One region of the Caballeronia sp. LZ033 genome, then DNA from elsewhere that is predicted to be linked to it. Evidence: predicted binding sites of a transcription regulator. Region 1 holds the regulator's gene; each other region holds the start of a gene.

Evidence for each region. Region 1 encodes LexA, which represses DNA repair genes until DNA is damaged. Its sites were predicted from a motif close to ACTGTATNNNNATACAGT; they were not measured.
Region 2: the regulator LexA is predicted to act here: its motif matches at 3,578-3,595, upstream of dinB (DNA polymerase IV).
Region 3: the regulator LexA is predicted to act here: its motif matches at 3,669-3,686, upstream of QCE62_RS10770 (ATP-dependent helicase).
Region 4: the regulator LexA is predicted to act here: its motif matches at 3,839-3,856, upstream of recA (recombinase RecA).

Annotation. Positions count from the first base shown of each region.
Region 1 covers NZ_JARUXQ010000001.1:1,410,702-1,416,241, reverse strand. The annotation lists gene cysT (sulfate ABC transporter permease subunit CysT) at 1-689, opposite strand, end outside; gene QCE62_RS06510 (sulfate ABC transporter substrate-binding protein) at 789-1,823, opposite strand; gene lexA (transcriptional repressor LexA) at 2,082-2,759, shown strand; gene QCE62_RS06500 (hypothetical protein) at 2,984-3,313, shown strand; gene QCE62_RS06495 (DUF2939 domain-containing protein) at 3,411-4,013, shown strand; gene QCE62_RS06490 (universal stress protein) at 4,044-4,553, opposite strand; gene nodI (nodulation factor ABC transporter ATP-binding protein NodI) at 4,913-5,540, shown strand, end outside.
Region 2 covers NZ_JARUXQ010000004.1:192,614-198,153, forward strand. The annotation lists gene QCE62_RS28300 (ATP-binding protein) at 241-1,596, shown strand; gene QCE62_RS28305 (response regulator transcription factor) at 1,760-2,443, shown strand; gene QCE62_RS28310 (DUF3563 family protein) at 2,466-2,651, opposite strand; gene QCE62_RS28315 (hypothetical protein) at 2,932-3,297, shown strand; gene dinB (DNA polymerase IV) at 3,699-4,877, shown strand; gene QCE62_RS28325 (TauD/TfdA family dioxygenase) at 5,008-5,540, shown strand, end outside.
Region 3 covers NZ_JARUXQ010000001.1:2,296,394-2,301,933, forward strand. The annotation lists gene QCE62_RS10755 (AzlC family ABC transporter permease) at 1-232, shown strand, start outside; gene QCE62_RS10760 (AzlD domain-containing protein) at 229-564, shown strand; gene QCE62_RS10765 (DUF4088 family protein) at 730-1,491, shown strand; gene QCE62_RS10770 (ATP-dependent helicase) at 1,505-3,634, opposite strand; gene QCE62_RS10775 (hypothetical protein) at 3,794-4,054, opposite strand; gene QCE62_RS10780 (hypothetical protein) at 4,107-4,571, opposite strand; gene QCE62_RS10785 (RNA-binding S4 domain-containing protein) at 4,867-5,088, shown strand; gene QCE62_RS10790 (MATE family efflux transporter) at 5,326-5,540, shown strand, end outside.
Region 4 covers NZ_JARUXQ010000001.1:532,323-537,862, forward strand. The annotation lists gene QCE62_RS02570 (MFS transporter) at 1-1,108, opposite strand, end outside; gene QCE62_RS02575 (sensor histidine kinase N-terminal domain-containing protein) at 1,346-2,926, opposite strand; gene QCE62_RS02580 (response regulator transcription factor) at 2,932-3,666, opposite strand; gene recA (recombinase RecA) at 3,959-5,029, shown strand.

The DNA of each region.
Region 1 (5,540 bases):
ATCTCGGACTTCATCGGCACGTTGCCGGCGATGAAAATCACCGAGCCGTATTCGCCGAGCGCACGCGCGAACGCGAGCGCGAAGCCCGTCAGCAAGGCGGGCAACAGCGACGGCAGCACCACCCGGCGGAACGTCAGCCAGCGCGATGCGCCGAGGCACGCGGCGGCTTCCTCCTGCTCGCGCTCGAAGTCCTCCAGCACCGGCTGCACCGTGCGCACGACGAACGGCAAGCCGATGAACGTCAGCGCGACCAGCACGCCGAGCGGCGTGAAGGCGACCTTGATGCCGAGCGGCGCGAGATACTGGCCCACCCAGCCGTTGCTCGCATAGACCGCGGCGAGCGAGATGCCCGCGACCGACGTGGGCAGCGCGAACGGCAGGTCGACGATGGCATCGACGATGCGCTTGAACGGGAAGGTGTAGCGCACCAGCACCCACGCGACGAGAAAGCCGAACACGGCGTTGATGAGCGCGCCGCCGAGCGCCGCGCTGAAGGTCAGCCGGTACGAGGCCAGCACGCGCGGCGACGTGACCGCGCGGACGAATTGGGCCCAGTCGAGCGTCGCGGTCTTCGCGAAGGTGGCCGCAAGCGGAATCAGCACCACGAGGCTCAGATAAGCCAGCGTGATGCCGAGGGTCAGGCCGAAGCCGGGCAAGGCGCTCGGCTTCCTGAATGTGAGGGTCGTCATCCTTGAGTCTTCCTTTTGCGCCGGGGGAGGCGCGTGCTGCCGGGTACTGCATGAACGACGCGCGGCGTCATGAGTGCGCCGCGTCGCCGGGACCTGTCCTTACTGCGGCTGATAGATCGAGTCGAACACGCCGCCGTCGGCAAAGTGCGTCTTCTGCGCCTTGGCCCAGCCGCCGAACGTATCGTCGATGGTGTAAAGCTTCAGCTTCGGAAACTGCTTCGTGAGCTCGGCCGGCACCGTCTTCGAACGCGGCCGATAGAAATTGCGCGCGGCAATCTGCTGGCCTTCGTCGCTATACAGGTACTTGAGATACGCCTCGGCGAGCTTGCGGGTGCCGTGCTTGTCGACGACCTTGTCCACCACCGCGACCGGCGGCTCCGCCAGGATGCTCACCGACGGCACCACGATCTCGAATTTCTCCGGACCGAACTCCTTCAGCGACAGAAACGCCTCGTTCTCCCACGCGATCAGCACGTCGCCCTGACCGCGCTGCACGAAGCTCGTCGTTGCGCCGCGCGCGCCGGAATCGAGCACGCCTGCATTCTTGTAGAGCTTCGTCACGAAGTCCTTCGCGGTCTGCTCGTTGCCGCCCGGCTTGTGCTGCGCATACGCCCACGCGGCCAGGTAGTTCCAGCGCGCGCCGCCCGAGGTCTTGGGATTCGGCGTAACGATGGACACGCCCGGCTTCGCCAGGTCGTCCCAGTCCTTGATGTGCTTCGGATTGCCCTTGCGCACCAGGAACACGATGGTCGAGGTGTACGGCGAGGCATTGTCCGGCAGGCGTTTCTGCCAGTCCGCGTTGACGAGGCCCTTGCCCGCGAGGGCGTCGATGTCGTACGCCAGCGCGAGGGTGACGACATCGGCCTGCAGGCCGTCGAGGACCGCGCGCGCCTGGCCGCCGGAGCCGCCGTGGGACTGCTTGAAGGTGACGGTCTCGCCCGTCTCGGCCTTCCACTTCTTCGCGAAGGCCTGATTGAAGTCCTGATAGAGCTCGCGCGTCGGATCGTAGGACACGTTCAGGAACGATGTCTCCGCGCTCGCGGACGCCGCCATGCCGATGCCCGCCGCTGTCAGCGCAGCCGCCGCGAGCAGGCGTCGCGCGCCCCGACCCAATCCCCATTTCAAGCTTTGCATTCCCCGTTCTCCGTCTTATCGAATTGACGGAATCAGTCTAACGACGGGTCTATATGATTAGAAATAATCGTTTGTCACTTTTTTATACGTGAAACTGCTAAGAAGCTTATTCCTCTACGTAGAAAGGGTGGCTGGGGCTCGAACGCGCTCGCTGCGGGCCTGCACAACCGAACTTAAAGTAAAGCTTGAAAAGCGCGGAATACTGTATAAAAATACAGTCACCTGTCCATCCATACAGTGCCCCAGGGGTCCGAGCCAGTGAACAAGACATCCAAACTCACCGCGCGGCAGCAGCAGGTGTTCGAGTTGATCCAGCGCGCGATCGAGCGTACGGGCTTCCCGCCCACGCGCGCCGAGATCGCCGCCGAACTCGGCTTCAGTTCGGCCAATTCGGCCGAGGAGCATTTGCGGGCGCTGGCGCGCAAGGGCGTGATCGAACTCGCGGCGGGCTCGTCGCGCGGCATTCGCCTGCTGAGCGACTCAGCGCGCATCGAGCGGCCGGAAGACGTGCCGCATCAGTTCACGCTGCCGCATGCGAGCATCATGCAGCTTTCGCTGCCGCTGGTCGGCCGGGTCGCGGCCGGTAGTCCCATCCTCGCGCAGGAGCACATCTCGCAGCACTACGCCTGCGACCCTGCGCTGTTTTCGAGCAAGCCGGACTACCTGCTGAAGGTGCGCGGGCTGTCCATGCGCGACGCGGGCATTCTCGACGGCGACCTGCTGGCCGTGCAAAAGCGCACCGAAGCGAAGGACGGGCAAATCGTGGTCGCGCGTCTGGGCGACGACGTGACGGTGAAGCGCTGGAAGCGTCATCGCGATGGCGTCGAACTGATCGCCGAGAATCCGGACTACGAGAACATTTTCGTGCGCTCCGGCAGCGGCGAGTTCGCGCTCGAAGGCATCGCGGTCGGCCTGATTCGCTCCGGCGAGTTCTGATATTCCGGCATACGCGGTGGTGAGCGTGGTGAGACCAAGCCTCAGAAAAGATTGGAAGTTTTTATGTTTCGCCTGTCTCACTGAGACAAGAAATGTCCTGGTAATAGCGGAATATCAACTCACCAACCGCAGCGACGCTCACCCGGGCGTTCAACCGAAAAAACCAGCATGACGGCCACCGTTCGCGGCGGGCCGCTGTGCGCCCTATCGTCTGGAGAGTCACCATGGAACGTTTCGCCCGCTTGTTGCCCTTCCGCCAATTCGGCCGTCTGCGTCATCTGCGCACGCTGATTTCGTGCGGCATGCCGCGCGCCGAAACCACGCCGGATCTCTTCGAGACGGACATGCCCGCACTGCCGTCGCGTCAGCCGGCGTTTGCGCGGGTTTCGCTGAACAGCGGCGTGCATGCGGAAGCAGCCGAACGCGCGCCGGTGCGCGTGTATCGCGGACAATCGCGCGTGATCCTGGTCGGCAAGATCGATGAAGTGTCGCGCATGATCGACCGCTGCATCGCGGAGGAAAGCGCCGGGCTGGCGGGCGGGATCCTCGCGTAAGCGGGTTCCGGCAGACGCCGATTTCGGGTTCGCGGGATTTATCGGGCCCTTGCGCGGTCAATCGGGATTCACGTTCCGCGCGAGGCCCTTTCACCGCATGTCCCGCACTACCCGCTCCATCCTGACCGCGCTCGTCGTCCTGATCGTCATCGGACTGCTGAGCTATATCTATGCATCGCCCTACATCGCGTTGAATCGCCTCAAGCGCGCAGCCGATGCGCGCGACGCGCAGACGGTCAATGAATACGTCGATTATCCCGCGCTGCGCGCGAGCCTCAAGGAGCAAGTCGCCGCCTTGCTCACGCGGCGTGTGGACATCCAGAAAAGCGGAAATCCGCTCGCCATCATCGGCGCGATGATCGGCGCGGCGGTCGTCGGTCCGCTGGTGGACACCTATGCCACGCCTGACGGCGTCGCGGCCATTCTCAACGGCATCCCGCCGCGCGGCACCCCCGGCGAACGCCCGCCGCCGGCCGGAACGAACGAGGCGGCGGTTTCATCCGCAGGACCGGCATCGGGCAGCGTCGCCCCGACACCCGAAGCCGCGCCGAAACCGCCTGCCACCACCGCGGGCTATCGCGACTTGAATACCTTCGCCGTGACCTATCAGCACGGCGCCGGCGACGCCCGTTACTCGGCCATCTTTCATCGCGATGGCCTCGTGTCATGGAAGCTCGTCGCGGTGAATCTGGACGGCTGAGGCGTTTCTGAAGCGTCGCTGAAGCGTCGTTCAGGCGCCCACTTCCGCCTTCACAGGCCGGGCCGCCATGGCGGCCTCTTCTTCCGCCTCGGTCGACTCACCCGCCTGACACACTGCGACCAGAATGCTGCACTTCACGCGATCGAGCAGCGGCGTGTTGCCCGCGCCCATCCACCAGCGCGCGAGTCCATTGCGGCAGCGGTGCCCGACGACTACCAGATCCACGTTCAACTGTTCGGCGAGCGCCGCAATCTCGTCGATCGGATGGCCGAACGCGAAGTGTCCCTGCGCCGGCAAACCGCGTTCGCGCAACCAGTCGACGCCTTCCTGAAGGATGTCGCGCGCGGCATCCTCGAAGCGGCCACAGGCCATGTCGGTGAGCATCCCGGCGCTCTGTGCGATGCTCGAGCGCATGTCGACGACGGCCAGAATGTGCGTTTCCGCCTTCAGGTCGAGCGCGAGATTCGCGCCCTGACGCAGCGCCTTGCGGCCCTCTCTGGAGCCGTCATAGCACAGCAGGATTTTTCGATAGCTATCCATCTTGACCTCCCTGGCCAGACTTGCCCTTCGCGCCGGCGCTCCGGACCGGAACGAGGCAGATGAAGGCAATGCGATTTCCCGTGGTGTCGCATCTTCATGATCGTGTGTCGCCCGGAGCGTCACAACGGTGGAAAACGCTAACCGGATGCGTGCGCCGTGCATGCAAGCTGGCGTCGTGCCAGCCGTGCAACATCCTTGCCAGGCAGGCGTCGCGCGCTACGGCCGAAAAAAGCACGGGGCTTCCGCACGGATTCGAAACGGGCTTGCCGCTTGCAGCAGCACGTCGAGCGCCACGCTGGTGCATTGGATTACACTAGCCCGCTGGATTTCCCATCGCTTTTTCCTCGCAACACGATTGCATGACTGATCAAACATTGCAGCAGCCATCGCGTGCCGGCCTTCACGACGATGCCGGCGCCTGCGCACCCGCCATCGAGTTCAGCGAGGTCAGAAAGCACTACGGCACGCGCACGGTGGTGGACGGCCTTTCGTTCGATGTGCGTCCCGGCGAGTGCTTCGGCCTGCTCGGTCCCAACGGCGCAGGCAAGACCACGACACTCAAGATGCTGCTCGGCATCACGTCGCCGGACAGCGGCTCGATCCGGCTCGTCGGCGAACCCGTTCCGGCGCGCGCCCGCTTCGCTCGCGAACGCGTGGGCGTGGTGCCGCAGTTCGATAACCTCGATCCCGATTTCACCGTCCGCGAAAACCTCGTCGTGTTCGGTCGTTACTTCGGCCTGAAGGGAGCGCGCATGGACGCGCTGGTGCCGTCGCTGCTCGAATTCGCGCGGCTGGAGAGCAAGGCCGATGCGCGCGTCGGCGAGCTGTCGGGCGGCATGAAACGGCGCCTCACGCTGGCGCGCGCCCTCGTCAACGACCCCGACGTGCTCGTGATGGACGAACCGACCACCGGTCTCGATCCGCAAGCGCGCCATCTGATCTGGGAACGGCTTCGTTCCCTGCTCGCGCGCGGCAAGACCATCCTGC
Region 2 (5,540 bases), on a different contig from region 1:
TGGATTACGTGGATGGACGGTGCTCCCCCAAGTACTTCCCCAGTCCGTTCACATCTCGACTCTCCTCAGCCTTGGCGCCGGCCCCGACGGGCTGGCGCACTTTTTACCGCGGCGCCTGGCGCCCTCGTGTTCTACATGTTGCCTTTCCTACCGGAATCCCCGCGAATGTCGCCTAAAATCGAACCGGCAGAACCCGCGCCCGCAGGCGCGCCCCGTTCCTTCCGGAGACGGCAGACTCGCATGATCAAATCGCTGAAAAACCAGCTGGTGATCGCGCTCGGCATTCTCGTGACCGTGATCGGCGTGATTCAGGGCGTGAGTTCCTACAAGCTGAGCCAGGCCGGCACGAACGCCCTGCTCGACACGCGTCTCGTGCAGGTGGCGACGCGCATGCGCGACGGTTTCGCCGAGGGCATTCCCGCCAATCCGTCGCGCGGCAGTCAGGATGACCGCGACGTGGTGGTGGTCGTGTGGAAGCCGGGCGAGGCGGTGCCGTTCCGCACCACCGAGCCGTCGCTGCGCTTTCCGCGCGATGCAGCTCCGGGCTTCTCCAACGTGGTCGCCAACAGCGAGCATTGGCGCATCTACACGCGCCGCGAGCCGACCATGACGATCCAGGTGGCCCAGCGCGCTTCGGTGCGCCACGACCTGACCGAGGAAACCGCCACCCTGGCGCTGTGGCCCACGGTCGTGCTGCTGCCGCTCGTGTGGATCCTGGTCGCGCTGGTCGTGCGCCGCTCGTTGCGGCAACTGACCGAGCTGGGCCGCGAGGTGCAGGGCATCGACACGAGCCATCTCCAGCCGCTGTCGCTGGTCGGCGTGCCGACCGAGATCAAGCCCTTCATCGAGTCGATCAACACGATGATCGAACGTCTCGCGGGCGCCATCGACAAGGAGCGCAAGTTCATCGCCGATGCCGCGCACGAGCTGCGTACGCCGCTCACCGCGCTGCAGTTGCAGGCGGACAATCTGGCGCCGCATATCGCTCCGGGCAATCAGGAACGCTTCCAGGAACTGCGCAAGGGCATCGCGCGCAGCGGCAAGCTGATCGCGCAACTGCTGCGTCTGGCGCGCGCCGATGCGCCCGTGAACGGCGCCGCGCCGCTCGCGCGCGTGGATCTGTCGGAAGTCGTGACGGGCGCGGTCGCCGATGTCCTGCCGATCGCCATCGCCCGTGGCCTCGATATCGGCGCCGAGGAGATGGTGAGCGCGCACGTCCGGGCCATCGAGACGGACTTGGGCATGGCGGTGAAGAACCTGGTGTCGAACGCGGTGCGCTATACGCCCGATGGCGGCACCATCGACCTGCGCATGCGGCGCGATGGCGAACGGGTGTGGATCGACGTGATCGATACCGGGCCGGGCATCGACGAGGCCTTGCTGCCGCGCGTCTTCGACCGCTTCTTTCGGGCCTGTCCGGATATCGAGGGCAGCGGGCTCGGGCTGTCGATCGTCAAGGCGATCGCCGCGCGCTACGGCGGCGACGTCATGCTGCGCAACCGCGATGACGGGCAATCGGGGATCGTCGCGTCGATCGGCTTCGTGACCGAGGCCGTCACGGAAAACCTGACCGCCCCCGATCCCGTCTGCGCCTGAACGAGACGGCGCGAGACGGCGCAACTTGCGCCGATTACAATGCATTCGCTGCGGGACACGCGGGGTGCATCGTCCCGTTGCAATGCCGGCGCGCGAGGCGCGTCATTCCTGTCCGCATGGCGGCGCCGTGCGGTCCGTTGGATTTCACGGGGCGGGGTAGAGCATGCGCATTCTTCTCATCGAAGACGACATCCAGATCGGCACGAGCCTCATGCGGGCCTTGAAGGACGCGGACTATGCCGTCGACTGGGTGCGTGACGGCCAGGCGGGCCGCGAGGCGCTGGGCGCCGCCGACTACACCGTGGTGCTGCTCGATCTCGGCCTGCCGGGCATGAGCGGTATCGAACTGCTGCGGCAGGCGCGCTCGGCCGGCAACGCGACGCCGGTACTGATCCTCACCGCACGCGACGACCTCGATACGCGCGTCCAGGGCCTCGATCTCGGCGCCGACGACTATCTGCTCAAACCCTTCGACATGCCGGAACTGCTCGCGCGCATCCGCGCCGTGCTGCGTCGCAAGGCGGGCTACGCGGTGTCCCGTCTCGGCGACGATTCCATCAACCTCAATCTCGACCAGCGCACGCTCACTTGTGGCGAAACGTCGGGCGTGCTGTCGGCGCGGGAATTCGCGCTGATGCATGCGCTGCTCGAACGTCCCGGCACCATCTTTTCGCGCGACCAGCTGGAAGACCGGCTGTACGGCTGGGGCAAGGAAGTGGAGAGCAACGCCGTGGACGTGCTCATCCATTCCGTGCGCAAGAAATTCGGCGCGAGCGTGATTCGCAACGTGCGCGGGCTCGGCTGGACCGTGATGCTCGGACAGGCCGGCCACGAGGACACCAGGTAACGCACTGGGCCACGCGCAGGTTTCAGCGCCGGTCGCCGTGATGCCCGATCTCGCCGCAAAAATGCATGCTGTACGAATGATCCTGTTCCTCGACCTGCCGCATGCGGCGTTCGAGGTCGGCGAGATCGGTGGAGGAGGACAGATAGTCTTCCTGCGCGTCGTGGCTGGAAAAGAAGCTGCCGAGTGACTTCGAGAAACGTTCGAACATGATGGACTCCCGTCGTGATTAATGGCCTGTACCGCGGGCCGACAGAAGCAGATTAGGCCGCGTCCATTAGCGAAGAATGAGCGCGCGCGGGCACGCGCAATGCGCTTCCCATGGCATGCATCAGCGTTCGCCAGCGCACTGTCGGCGGGGCCGTGCAGCGTGAACGCACTGCCGCGCCGCACCATCCCGTGATATCGTCTTTCATACGGTTTCAAAGCGGGTTTTCAAGCGGAACGCCGCGCGTTTCGCGCATTCATCGATCGTCTTCGTGAAGGCCGCCATGAACGATGTGCCCCGTACCCTCAGTGCCCGCGACCGCATCGAGTTGCTCTGCTGGCTCACGTGCGGCAGCCTCGGCGCGTTCTACCTGAACGGTGTCTGGCCGGCCGCCACCTTCCACGTGCAGGCGGCGCACAAGTGGCTGGACCGGCATCAGCGACTGGCCGACTGGCTGACCATCGCCAAGCTCGCGGCCATCGCGCGGGACATCGCCACGCAGCATTGCGCGCTGCTCGAAGCGGACTGGGCGCGGGATGCCGTCGAAGAGATTCTCGACAGCGAAGACCTCAACTATCAATCGGATGTCGTGCGGCAGGTGTTCGACGATTGCCGCCGGGCGCTCGCGGAGAAGCGGACGCCGGAGTGAGGCACGCTCCTGGCCCGGGCGTTCAGCGGCGATGGTCCTGACCGCGCGCAAGCGTGCAACGGGAGCCGTGCCCGCCCCGCGACGGCGTAGCGGGCGGCGTCTGGAACGCCAGCTTTTCGATTCTCATATCCATAACGTACCTCGCCGCCGAGGTTGCGCCTGGCGGGTTTCATCATCAGCCCATCACCAGCCGGGAGGTTTGTCTTCCTTTGGATGCTGTGTCACGGGCATTTTCAGTAAGCGATCCTGCTGCCGTTTGACAGCCTCCCTAGCGCAAATAACTGTATGAATGTACAGTAGCGCCATCCCTCGTTTTCGCAGCGCCGCGCAACGCGCACTCCCATGTTCCATGCGTTGAAACCTGTCGTTTGCGCATTGGACGCGGCGCACCGGCCGCGCCGATGAACCCGCAAGCTCCGCATCCGGCGCCGCGCCGCATCGCGCATCTCGACATGGATGCGTTCTTCGCATCGGTGGAGCTGCTGCGCTATCCCGAACTGCGCGGCATGGCGGTGGTCGTGGGCGGCGGCCGCAGCGCCACGCCGGAAACGCTGCCCGACGGCACGCGCCGCTTTCGCCGGCTGCGCGACTACGCGGGGCGGGGCGTCGTCACCACATCAACTTACGAAGCGCGCAAGTTCGGCGTGTTTTCCGCGATGGGCATGATGAAGGCCGCGCAACTCGCGCCGGACGCCATCCTGCTGCCCACCGATTTCGAGTCGTACCGCCATTACTCGCGGCTTTTCAATGCGGCCGTCGCCACTTTTACGTCGCAGATCGAGAATCGCGGCATCGATGAAATCTATATCGATGTCGGCGACCTGCCCGGCGAGCCCGCCGAGATCGGCCGCCGCATGAAGGATGCCGTGCACGAGGCCACCGGGCTGACGTGTTCCGTCTGCATCGCGCCGAACAAGCTGCTCGCGAAGATCGGCTCCGAACTCGACAAGCCCGACGGCCTCACCATCCTGACGATGGACGACCTGCCCACCCGCATCTGGCCGCTCGCCGCGCGCAAGGTGAACGGCATCGGGCCGAAGGCGAACGAGCGGCTGGCGGCGCTCGGCATCCATACGGTGGGCGACATCGCCGCCGCCGATCCCGGCTTGCTGCAGACGCACTTCGGCCGCACTTACGCGGCGTGGCTGGCCCGCATCGCGCAAGGCGAGGACGACCGGCCCGTGGTCACCAGCTCCACGCCGAAGTCGATGAGCCGCGAAACCACCTTCGAGCGCGATTTCCATCCGAAGCAGGACCGTGCGACGCTGTCCGCCGAGTTCACCGCGCTCTGCACGCGCGTTGCCGACGATCTCCAGCGCAAGGGTTATGTCGGCCGCACGGTGGGCATCAAGCTGCGTTTCGACGACTTCCGCACCGTCACGCGCGACCTGACCGTGCCGGTCGCGACGGCCGATCCCGTCGAGATTCGCCGCGCCGCGACCGAATGCCTGAAGCGCATCGTGCTCGAACGGCGCATTCGTCTGCTCGGCGTGCGCGTCAGCGCGCTGGCGGGCCACGACGAGAGCGCGCCCGTCGAACCGATGCAGGTGGAACTGCCGTTCGACGCCCCCGGCGAGTGAGCCGGCGCGACAGGCTTATGACGCGCGCAGATAAGCACATGTCAGATGCTTCGTTGTAGGCTGCTGTGCCGCACGCTAGATTGTTCGCTTCCCCGAAGTGACCGATTCGAACCATTCGACCGTGACGACCCTGACCGCTTCTCAAGACGCCGACATTCAGGCATCCGCCGCCGATCAACCCATCGAGATCCGTCCATTCGATGCCCCGCTCGGCGCCGAAGTGCTCGGGCTCGATCTGTCGCGGCCATTGTCGGCAGCTGATTTCGCGCGCATCCATCGCGCGCACCTGGACTACCACGTGCTCGTGTTCCGCGACCAGCGCATCACGCCAGACGAGCAGGTGGCGTTCAGCAAGCGCTTCGGGCCGCTGCAGATCCACGTGCTGCATCAGTTCGGGCTCGCGGGCCATCCGGAAGTGCTGATCGTCTCGAACATCACCGAGAACGGCAAGCCGATCGGCCTGGGCGATGCCGGCCATTTCTGGCATTCGGACCTGTCGTACAAGGACAAGCCGAGCCTCGGCTCGCTGCTGCATGCGCAGGAACTGCCGGCGGTCGGCGGCGACACGCTGTTCGCGAACCAGCATCTCGCGTGGGACAGCTTGCCCGCGCATCTGCAAAAAGCGGTGGACGGGCGCGTGGCCGAGCATACCTATCTGGCCAA
Region 3 (5,540 bases), 890 kb from region 1:
CGACTTCGCGATGGTCGCCACCTTTATCGCGATCATCGTGCCGCAGCTCGTCGCGGTGCGTTTCGTCGCGGCGGCGCTGGCCTCGGGCGTGCTGTCGTTCGCGTGGCAGGACTGGCCGTACAAGCTGGGCCTGCTCGCGGCGGTGCTCGTGGGCGTGGCGGTCGGCATGATGCTCACGCTGCGGGACCAGCGCGTGCAACGCAAGCAAGCTTCGAGGGAGCACGCGCAATGAATGCTGCCTCGAACTACGTGCTGCTCATTCTCGGCATGGCCGTGGTCACCTTCACGATCCGCGCCGCCGTGTTCGTGCTCGGCGAGCGCCTGCCCTTCCCGCCCATCGTGCGCACCGCGCTTTCGTTCGTGCCCGTGACGGTGCTGACCGCCATCATCGTGCCAATGACGGTTTCGCCGCACGGCGCCGGCGCCGAGATCACCTGGCGCAATCCGCAGTTGGTGGCGGCGCTCGTGGCGGTCATCGTATGCGTGCTCAGCAAACGGCCGCTGCTGACGATTGCGGTGTCTCTGACCGTGTTCTTCGTCTGGCAACTGCTGGTGTTGCGCTAACGTTTTCCCTCCATCGGCCGGCAAATCGCTTTCAAAAAGCGTGAAAAAAGCCTCAAGTTCCCGGAACCCGCGCCGATATCAGAAGCGAATGGCCTCCGCCCACAGAAGCGGGGCCACCAGCATCACCCGCTTCCGGCGCATCCGGAAGCGGAACCGGGAACCAACATGCGTCAAATCACCCTTTCGCTCCGCGAAGAGACGATCGCTTCCTTGCAGCGCGACTTCGACGCCTTCCTGCGTCTGTCGCTGAAGCTGGATCCGCAGTTCGTCACACCGTCGTTCGAAGACTTCCTGCGGGCGATCCTGCTCGACAACCACACGCCGCTCACCGAGCAGGCCGTGCAGCGCATGCTCTCGCACGGCCAGTACGCGTGGGCCAAGCGCGCGCTCGACAAGGAGTTTCCGGATGTCGTCGAGATCCTGATCCGCCAAGCGGCCGAACATGGCTTCGCGTTCGCGATTCGCGCCGACTGGACGGCGGAAGATCTCGTCAAGGCGTCGCGCGAATGGGCGGCGGCCATCGTCACCGAAGCCAAGGGCGACGTGTCGCAAGTGGACATGCTGGCCTCGCAGATCAAGTCCGCGGCGGCGGACATTCGCGAAGTGGAAGAGAAGATGCAGACGCCCGCATGGCGCCTCGCCGATTCGCTGCGCCAGCGCGTCTACGAAATGAAAATTTCGGTGGAAACGAGCATCGGCTCGACGGCGCGCGAGAAGCTCGGTGAACTGCGCTGCCTGCTGCGGCTCGGCATCGTGTATGGCTCGATCCAGAAACAGGAAGCGCAGCAAGTGCTCGAAATGCTGCGCTCGCTGCGCCCGGAATTGTTTGTCGAAGAGCCTTACGACGGCTACACGCGCTTCGCCGCCTGGCTGCGCAGCATCTTCTCGCCGCCGCGCACGCCGCGCGCCTCGCGCGCGCAGCGCTGATCGCGCGCCCTTCTTACTCCCACATCCCCTTCAGGCGCGCCGCGATATCCAGCTTGGCCTTCGCGGCTGCCGCCAGCCCCGCCGCCGTCGGCGCCGCGGGCGCGATGACCGGCGGCCAGGCCGCCGCCTCGAAATGCGGCAGCAGATGCGGCGGAATGAAGCGCGTACGCTGCGCCCACACGTGGCGGTCGCCGAGATGCGTCTGGTTGTGCACGTAGAAGCGCTGCGGCGTGATGACATGCAGGTCTTCCTTCGCCCGCGTCATCGCGACATACAACAGGCGCCGCTCTTCATCGATTTCCTCGTCGCTGCCCGTGCTCAGGTCGGACGGAATGCAGCCGTCCACGCCATTCAGCACGAACACGTTGCGCCATTCCTGGCCCTTGGCCGAATGGATGGTCGAGAGGATCAGATAGTCCTCGTCCAGCAGCGGCACGCCGGATTCGTCGCTGGTCGCGTCGGGCGGATCGAGCGTGAGTTCGGTGAGGAAACGTTCGCGCGTCGGATACGTCGACGCAATGCTCTCCATCTGCAGCACGTCGCCGATACGGATCGCCGCGTCCTCGTGATTGCGTTCGAGATGCGGCTCATACCAGCGGCGGATCATTTCGAACTCGGCCGGCCAGCCCGATTCGCGGCCGCACAGCTTCGCCATCAGCCCGACGAACCGCGGCCAGTCCTCGCTGGCGCGCGCCGGCGCCTGAAAACCGGCAATGGCCTGCGACGCCACCGCCTGCGGCGCGCTCACACTGTCGAGCAGCCGCCCGGCCAGCGCCGGCCCGATGCCCGGCAGCAACTGCGCAACGCGAAAGCCCGCGACGCGGTCACGCGGATTCTCGGCCCAGCGCAGCACGGCGAGCACGTCCTTGACGTGGATCGAATCGAGGAACTTGAGGCCGCCGAACTTCACGAACGGAATGTTGCGCCGCGTGAGCTCGATTTCGAGCGTGGCGCTGTGATGCGCCGCGCGAAACAGCACCGCCTGCGACTTGAGCTTCATGCCGCCTTCGCGCGCCTCCAGCACTTTCTCGACGACATAGCGCGCCTGATCGGCTTCATCGGCGACGCTGACGACGCGCGGCTTCTGCGCCGACGCCTTGTCGGTCCACAGGTTCTTCGTGTAGCGCTCGGACGCAAGCCCGATCACTGCGTTCGACGCCTCGAGGATCGGCTGCGTCGAGCGGTAGTTGCGATCCAGCGTGACGCTGGCGGCGGGCGGGTTGAAGTGGCCGGGGAAGTCGAGGATGTTGCGCACCGTCGCGCCGCGAAACGAATAGATGGACTGCGCATCGTCGCCGACGACGGTCAGGCCGCGTCCGTCCGGTTTCATCGCGAGCAGGATGGACGCCTGCAGGCGGTTGGTGTCCTGGTATTCGTCGACGAGCACGTGATCGAAACGGCTCGACAAGTCCGCCGCAACCGACGGCTCCGCCGCGAGATGCGACCAGTAGAGCAAGAGGTCGTCGTAGTCGAGCACGCTTTGCGACTGCTTGGCGTTGACATACGCGGCGAACAGGCGCTTCAGGTCGGCTTCCCACTCGCGGCACCAGGGGAACGACTGGTCGAGCACCGTGGCCAGCGACGCGCCGGTGTTCACGACGCGCGAGTAGATCGAAAAGCAGGTGGACTTGGCCGGAAAGCGCTTCTCCTTCGATGACAGGCCGAGCTCGTGGCGCACGAGATTCATCAGGTCGGCGGAGTCTTCGCGGTCGTTGATGGTGAACGACGGCGCGAGGCCGACGAGATCGGCGTAATCGCGCAGCAGCCGCGCGCCGACGCTGTGGAAGGTGCCCGACCAGGTCAGTCCCTGCGCGATGGCGCTGCGCGTGCCGAGCGCCTGGGTGGCGATGCGCGTCACGCGCCGGGTCATTTCGAGGGCGGCGCGGCGCGAGAAAGTAAGGAGCAGGATGCGATGCGGATCGGCGCCTTTCACGAGCAGGTGCGCGACGCGATGCGCGAGCGTATTGGTCTTGCCGGATCCCGCGCCCGCGATGACCAGCAGCGGCCCGCCACGGCGATCGGGTTCATCGACACCGAATTCGACGGCCTGGCGTTGTGCCTCGTTGAGCTTCGCGAGATAGTCCGCGACTTGTCTGGCGGTGGCATCGGCAGCGGTGTCGGCGGTATCGGGGAGCGTGAGCACGGGAGATGGGACTGGCTGGAAAAGAGTGACGCACACTGTATATCCATACAACCTTCGCGCGCAAGTCTTTGCCACGGCTCAGCTTTTGGCCCCCAAAAGACAAACGAGCCCGGTCCAACAGGAACCGGGCTCATCACGCCGATCAACGCGTTCAGACGATCAGTCAGCCTTCTTCGCGTTCTTCAGCTTGGCGTCCGCAGCGGCTTCGTTGGCTTCGGACTGGGCTTCGGTCTTCTTCTTGTCGGCCTTGGCCTGCGCGACAGCGGCGTCCTTGTCGGCCGACGCCTGCTTCTTCGCCGCCTTCTGATCGGCCTTCGTCATCGGCGCGTCGCTGGTGGTCTGCGCGAACGAAGCTGCGCTCGCGCTGGCCAGCGTCGCCGCGACAAGCGCGGCCATGAATGCCTTCGATCCTTGCTTCATAAGTCTTCCCTTGAACGTTTCCGCTTGGACAGCGACCCGCCTAGTGATCCGCTTAGTGCTGCAGTCCCGTGTCCTTCGGCGTGCTCGGCTCAGTGGCGTTCAGTTCGGCCTTGGCGGCGTCCTTGTCGGCCTTGCGATTGATCTTCGCGTTCTTGACCTCTTCCTTGTAGTCGGCCTTGGCCTGCTGGCGCTGCGCCTTCAGTTCGGCCTTCGACGCCTTCTTCGACGCGCGGTATTCCGCGTTGGCCTGTGCGTTGGCGTTGCGGCGCTGCACGAGCGGGTCCGTCGGAGCGGGTGCGACGAGGTTCTGCGGCGCCGGCGTTGCCGGTTGCTGGGCCTGCGCGGGCATCGCGTTGCCCGGCATCTGATTCGACATCTGGCCCGGCGCCGGCTGCATGGTCTGCGCCTGCGCGGGCGGGGGCGTCATGGGGGCCGGCTGCGTGCTTTGCGCGAAGGCGCTCGAAGCAGCGAGCGTGGCAATGGCGGTACCGATCAACAGATTGCGAGCTTGAGTCATGAGCGTGTCCTCTCTCTGGTTTGTGTGCCGCCGGAATGCGGTCCGCGCGGCGTTTGTCGATTTGGAAAGATGACCGAAGCTGTTTCAGTCAAACCGTCGGACCCGACGGTGTGCGGACGAGTTCTCCAAAAGCTGTCATTGTTACCGACGCTTTCATCTGGCTACATTTGCCAACCAGACTGCTTTCGAACCGTTTACCGGGGTCCCGTTTGCAAAGAGCACGGCGCATGCCCGGCGCGCGGGGCCGGTGGTTTATGATGGACGCCTACTTCCTGCAATCCTGCTTCGCCCGTCCATGCCGTCACTCCAATTCACCCTCACGGGCGACTTCGTCGAACTTCACAACCTGCTCAAGCTGATGGGTCTCGCGGACAGCGGCGGCTCCGCGAAAGCGCGCGTCGCCATGGGCGAAGTCACCGTCGACGGCCACGTGGAACTGCGTAAGACCTGCAAGATCCGCGCGGGCCAGGTCGTGAAACTCGACGGCCGGACCATCCGCGTGCGCGCCCCCGCGTGACGCATCGCGAAGCTTGAGCGCACGCGTCACGCGCTTGCCAAAAGCCCGGCATAAGCCGGCGCGTCATCGACAGGCCGCACGCGACGCAATAAGCTTGTCATCTTTCGTTTCGCGGCCTGGCCCCGGGAAAGGCGCGGAATAATCCTGACGTCGGCACGGTCAGGAAGCTTGCGTCCCCACGCCGCGCCGCCACGCCGCCACGCCGCCGTGTCCTCTCCGTTTGATTCGCTCTCAACCATGCAAGCCCAGACCACGCGCGCGCAGCGCGCGCATCAAGGACCGCCGAGCCTCACCCGTCACGCCGCCGACACCGCGCGCCTCGCGGCGCCGCTCGCCATCGCGCAGCTCTCGCAGATGGCAATGGGCGTCACCGACACCATCCTGCTCGGCTCGCTCGGTCCCGATGCGCTCGCCGCCGGCGGCCTCGGCGCGAATCTCTTCTTCGTCGTCGT
Region 4 (5,540 bases), 880 kb from region 1:
ACGTGCCCACCGGATTGAACTGGAACGAGCACTCGTCCGGATTCGCGATCACGACGATCGGCGACTTGAGCGTCGCGGCCTCGAGCGTCGGATTGGTGTAGTGGGCGAGTGCCTTGAACAGCGGGAAGAACGAGAGCGCGGCGATCAGGCAGCCGGCCATGATGATCGGCTTGCGTCCGATGCGGTCCGACAGCGACCCGAAGAACACGAAGAACGGCGTGCCGATCAGCAGCGCCACGGCGACCATGATGTTCGCGCTGGTGCCGTCCACCTTGAGCGTCTGCGTGAGGAAGAACAGCGAATAGAACTGGCCCGTGTACCACACGACCGCCTGGCCCGCCGTCAGGCCGAACAGCGCCAGCAGCACGATCTTCAGGTTCTTCCACTCGCCGAACGCCTCGGTGAGCGGCGCCTTCGAGGTCTTGCCTTCGGCCTTGATGCGCTCGAACACCGGCGATTCATGCAGCTTCATCCGGATCCACACCGACACCGCGAGCAGCAGGATCGACACGAGGAACGGGATGCGCCACGCCCATGCGCCGAACTGTTCCTCGCCGACCGCCGTGCGCACCGCGAGAATCACGATCAGCGAGATGAACAGGCCGAGCGTCGCCGTGGTCTGGATCCACGCCGTCCACGCGCCGCGCTTGTTCGAGGGCGCGTGCTCCGCGACATAGGTGGCCGCGCCGCCGTACTCGCCGCCGAGCGCGAGGCCCTGCAACAGACGCATCGCGATGAAGATGACCGGCGCCGCGATGCCGATGGTCGCGTAACCCGGCAGGAAGCCGATCAGGAACGTCGACAGGCCCATGATCACGATCGTCACGAGGAACGTGTACTTGCGCCCGACCATGTCGCCGAGCCGCCCGAACACGATCGCGCCGAACGGACGCACTGCAAAGCCCGCCGCGAAGCCGAGCAGGGTAAAGATGAAGCCGGCCGTCGGGTTCACGCCCGAGAAGAAGGTCTTGCTGATGTAGACGGCGAGCGAGCCCGCCAGATAGAAGTCGTACCACTCGAACACCGTCCCGAGCGACGAAGCGAAAATGACCTTCTTTTCCTCCGCCGTCATCGGTGCGTGCGAAACGCGCCCCTCAACCGTAGCCATGTACCGCCTCCTGTCCTGATCTGATTTTTCGAATACGTCGGTCCGCGACCTGGCGGTTCCGGTGCAACGATTATTGGAACGAAAACTTACGGCGTTCTGACGCGCGGCGTTAGGCCTTCAGCGCTGCCTTTGCTGGCAGAACGCAGCGATTTGACGGGATCGTGGTGCAAACGATCGTTTAATTTCGGGCAACGTCGGGCTTCCAACGCCCAAGCGAGAAAAAATCGATCCGGACGCTCAGGGTTTGTCCCGGGCAGGATAAACCCGCTGGAGGCTGACCCGTACAAGGGTTCCGGCCAGCCGGGGGCTGTCCTGATACACGTGATCCTCGATCGTGAGCGTGCCGCCGTGCATCGTCGCGATCTCATTGACGATCGCAAGTCCGAGCCCGCTGCCGTCGCCTTCGCGCCCGAGAATCCGGTAGAAGCGCTCCACCACGCGCTCGCGCTCCGCCGCCGGAATGCCGAGCCCCGAGTCTTCTACTTCGAGATGCACGAGATCGAGGTTGTCCTCCTCCGTCCGCACGCGCACGGTGATGCGCCCGCCCGCGGGCGTGTAGCGGATCGCGTTGTCGATCAGGTTCGAGAGCATCTCCCGCAGCATCACGACATTGCCTTCCACCTCCACCGGATGAGGCGGCTCCTCATAGCCCAGGTCCATGCCCTTGGCGAGCGCAGGCTGCACCCAGTCGCGCACCGCGAGGCGCGCGAGCGCCGTCAGCTCGATACGCGCAAAGATGCCGCCCGCCGCGCGATTCTCGGCGCGCGCCAGCGCCAGCAATTGCGTGACGAGGCGGGCGGCATGTTCGGAGCTCGTCGCGATCTGTTCCAGCGAGCGCTGCACCTCCGCCGACACCTCTTGGCGCATCGCAAACTCGGCCTGCATGCGCAAGCCGGCCAGCGGCGTCTTCATCTGATGCGCGGCATCGGCGATGAAACGCTTCTGGAACTCCATGTTCTGTTCGAGCCGCGTGAGCAGATCGTTGAACGAGGCGACCAGCGGCGCGATCTCCGGCGGGGCGCGGTCGGCCTCCAGCGGCGAGAGATCGTCCGGACGGCGCGCCCGGATATTCGATTGCAGCGCATGCAGCGGCGCAAGCCCGCGCGACAGTCCGAACCACACCAGGATGATCGCGAGCGGCAGGATCACGAACTGCGGCAGGATCACGCCCTTGATGATGTCGTTGGCGAGCTGGCTGCGTTTGTCGAGCGTCTCGGCAACCTGCACCAGCACCGGCTGGGTGCTGGCCGGATCGCGTCCGGGCGCGAGTCCGGGCAGATCCACCGTCGTGTAGGCGACGCGGATGTCGTTGCCGCGCAGTACATCGTCGCGGAATTCGACGATGCCGGGCTGCGGCCGGTCGTCGTCGTGCGGCAGCGGCATGTCGCGGTCGCCGCCGACCAGCTCGCCGCGCGTGCCGAGCACCTGGAAGAACACGCTGTCGATGTTGTCGGCGCGCAGGAAGTCGCGGGTAGCGTCGGGGAGGCGCAGTTCCGCGACGCCGTTGACCGGCTGGATCTGCCGCGCCAGCACGTAGGCGTCGGCTTCGAGCGCGCGATCGAAGGGCCCGTTGGCGATCGACTTGGCGACGAGATAGGTCACCGCGATGCTCATCGGCCAGAGCAGCAGCAGCGGCGCCAGCATCCAGTCGAGAATTTCACCGAAGAGCGAGCGCGGATGCGCGTGCGCATCGGGCTCGAGCTCGTCGGGCGGCGCGAACGGGTTGGCGTAGCGCGCGTCGCGCTGGGTGTCGGAGTCGGCGGAGGCTTCAGCGGATGGCTTCTGCGCGCGCGATTCGGTGGAAGCCGACGACGCCATGCCGCCTACTTGTAGTGATGGCTGGCGGGCATCGGGTCGGCCGGCGGCTGCGGGCCCGCGCCGTTCGACGACGCGCCCGCTTTCTCCAGCGTGTAACCGAGTCCGCGTACCGTGATGATCTTCGCGCCGCTCGGCTCGATCTTCTTGCGCAGCCGGTGCACGTAGACCTCGATGGCGTTATTGCTGACTTCCTCGCCCCACTCGCACAGATGATTGACGAGCTGTTCCTTCGACACGAGCCGGCCGCTTCGCTGCAGCAGCACTTCGAGCACGCCGAGCTCGCGCGCGGACAAGTCGATGACCTGCTCGCCGATCGTCGCGATGCGTCCGACCTGGTCGAAGCTCAGAGAACCGTGCTTCACGACCGTCGGACCGCCGCCCGCGCCGCGCCGCGTCAGCGCGCGCACGCGCGCTTCGAGCTCGTTGAGCGCGAAGGGCTTGGCCATATAGTCATCTGCGCCGAGGTCGAGTCCCTTCACGCGTTCGTCGACGCTGTCGGCGGCGGTGAGGATCAGCACGGGCATCTGCGAATTGCGTGCGCGCAGGCGGCGCAGCACCTCCAGGCCGGGCATCAGCGGCAGGCCGAGATCGAGGATCAGGAGGTCGAAAGTCTGTAGCGAGAGGGCGGTATCGGCCTCGACGCCATGCTTCACATGGTCGACGGCATAGCCCGATTGGCGGAGTGATCGGACGAGACCGTCCGCGAGTATGCTGTCGTCTTCGGCAATGAGGATTCGCATCGTCGTGTGCGCCTTGGTACGCCCGCATGCGCGGCGAAGCGCAGCGGCATTGCCGGCACCGAATGTCGCCCGGCGCGGCGGTCTCCAGGTGTATCGCGGTTCTTGCGCAGGGCGTGCAACTTGGGCGACGCGGAAAAAAGCAGCGTCGCACCGTTACCTGCTTGCAAAAACTACTGTTTTTTTATACAGTGTCTGCGTGCGTGTGAAAAGGCCTTTCGAGAAGCTCGTTCGAGCAGCGGAAATGCCCGTGAACACTGCCTCAGACGCCGTTCATCATAGCAAAGGACGATTCATGGAAGAAAGCAAGAAAGGCCCGGCTGGAATGACTGCGGAGAAGAGCAAGGCCCTGGCCGCCGCGCTCTCGCAGATCGAAAAGCAATTCGGCAAAGGGTCGATCATGCGGCTCGGCGCAGGTGAGGCGGTCGAAGACATTCAGGTGGTGTCCACCGGTTCGCTCGGTCTGGACATCGCACTCGGCGTCGGCGGTTTGCCGCGCGGCCGTGTAGTGGAAATCTACGGTCCGGAATCATCGGGCAAGACCACGCTCACGCTGCAGGTAGTTGCCGAAATGCAGAAGCTCGGCGGCACGGCGGCCTTCATCGACGCGGAACACGCGCTCGACGTTCAGTACGCAGGCAAGCTCGGCGTGAACGTGCCGGAACTGCTGATCTCGCAGCCGGACACGGGCGAGCAGGCACTCGAAATCGCGGACGCGCTGGTGCGCTCCGGCTCCATCGACATGATCGTCATCGACTCCGTAGCGGCGCTCGTGCCGAAGGCGGAAATCGAAGGCGAAATGGGCGACTCGCTGCCGGGTTTGCAGGCGCGTCTGATGTCGCAGGCGCTGCGCAAGCTGACTGGCACCATCAAGCGCACGAACTGCCTGGTCATCTTCATCAACCAGATCCGCATGAAGATCGGCGTGATGTTCGGCAACCCGGAAACCACTACCGGCGGTAATGCGCTCAAGTTCTATTCGTCTGTGCGTCTGGATATCCGCCGCATTGGCTCGATCAAGAAGAACGACGAAGTCATCGGCAATGAAACGCGCGTCAAGGTCGTGAAGAACAAGGTCGCGCCGCCGTTCCGCGAAGCCATCTTCGACATCCTGTACGGTGAAGGCATCTCGCGTCAGGGCGAAATCATCGACCTGGGCGTGCAGGCGAAGCTGGTCGACAAGGCCGGCGCCTGGTACAGCTACAACGGCGAGCGGATCGGTCAGGGCAAGGACAACGCGCGTGAATTCCTGCGCGAGAATCCGGACATCGCACGCGAGATCGAGAACAAGATCCGTGAATCGCTGGGCGTGGCTGCGCTGGGTGAAGTGGTCGCCGTCAAGGCCGAAGTGGCCGACGACGAATAAGCGTCGAGCCTGAAGGACGATGCTCAGGCGCCGGCCCGGTTCGAAGACGGATTCGAAGGCTGATCCGGAGGCTGGTTCGGAGCCTGCTTCGGAGCCCGGTCCGGCTGATGAGGCAACGGAGGAAGGTTGTGCATCCGTCGACCGCTACGAACGAAGCAGCGAACGGCGCGGAGTCTCGCCCAAAGGCGCATTCCCACGCAGTGACAAGAAACGCGCCGACGCGAAGAGGTCTTTCGCGTCGGCGCGTCGCGTTTCCGGGGCAAGCATGGGCGGGCGGTCGGACGAGCCGGATACGGCATCGGACCTGGCGGCTGCATCGGACGCCTCTCTAAGCCGCGCAAACCCCCGCTCAACGCGCCTCGCACACGCTCGCGCCCTGCTGAAGCAGGCCACCGAGCAGCCCCCGGCACAGCGCGCCAAACGCACATCGGCGTCCGTCGAGTCCCCGTCCACGCCCGCGCCCCGGCGCGCGCGGCCAGCGCCTCCGCCATTCACAGATCCCTTCAAAGAC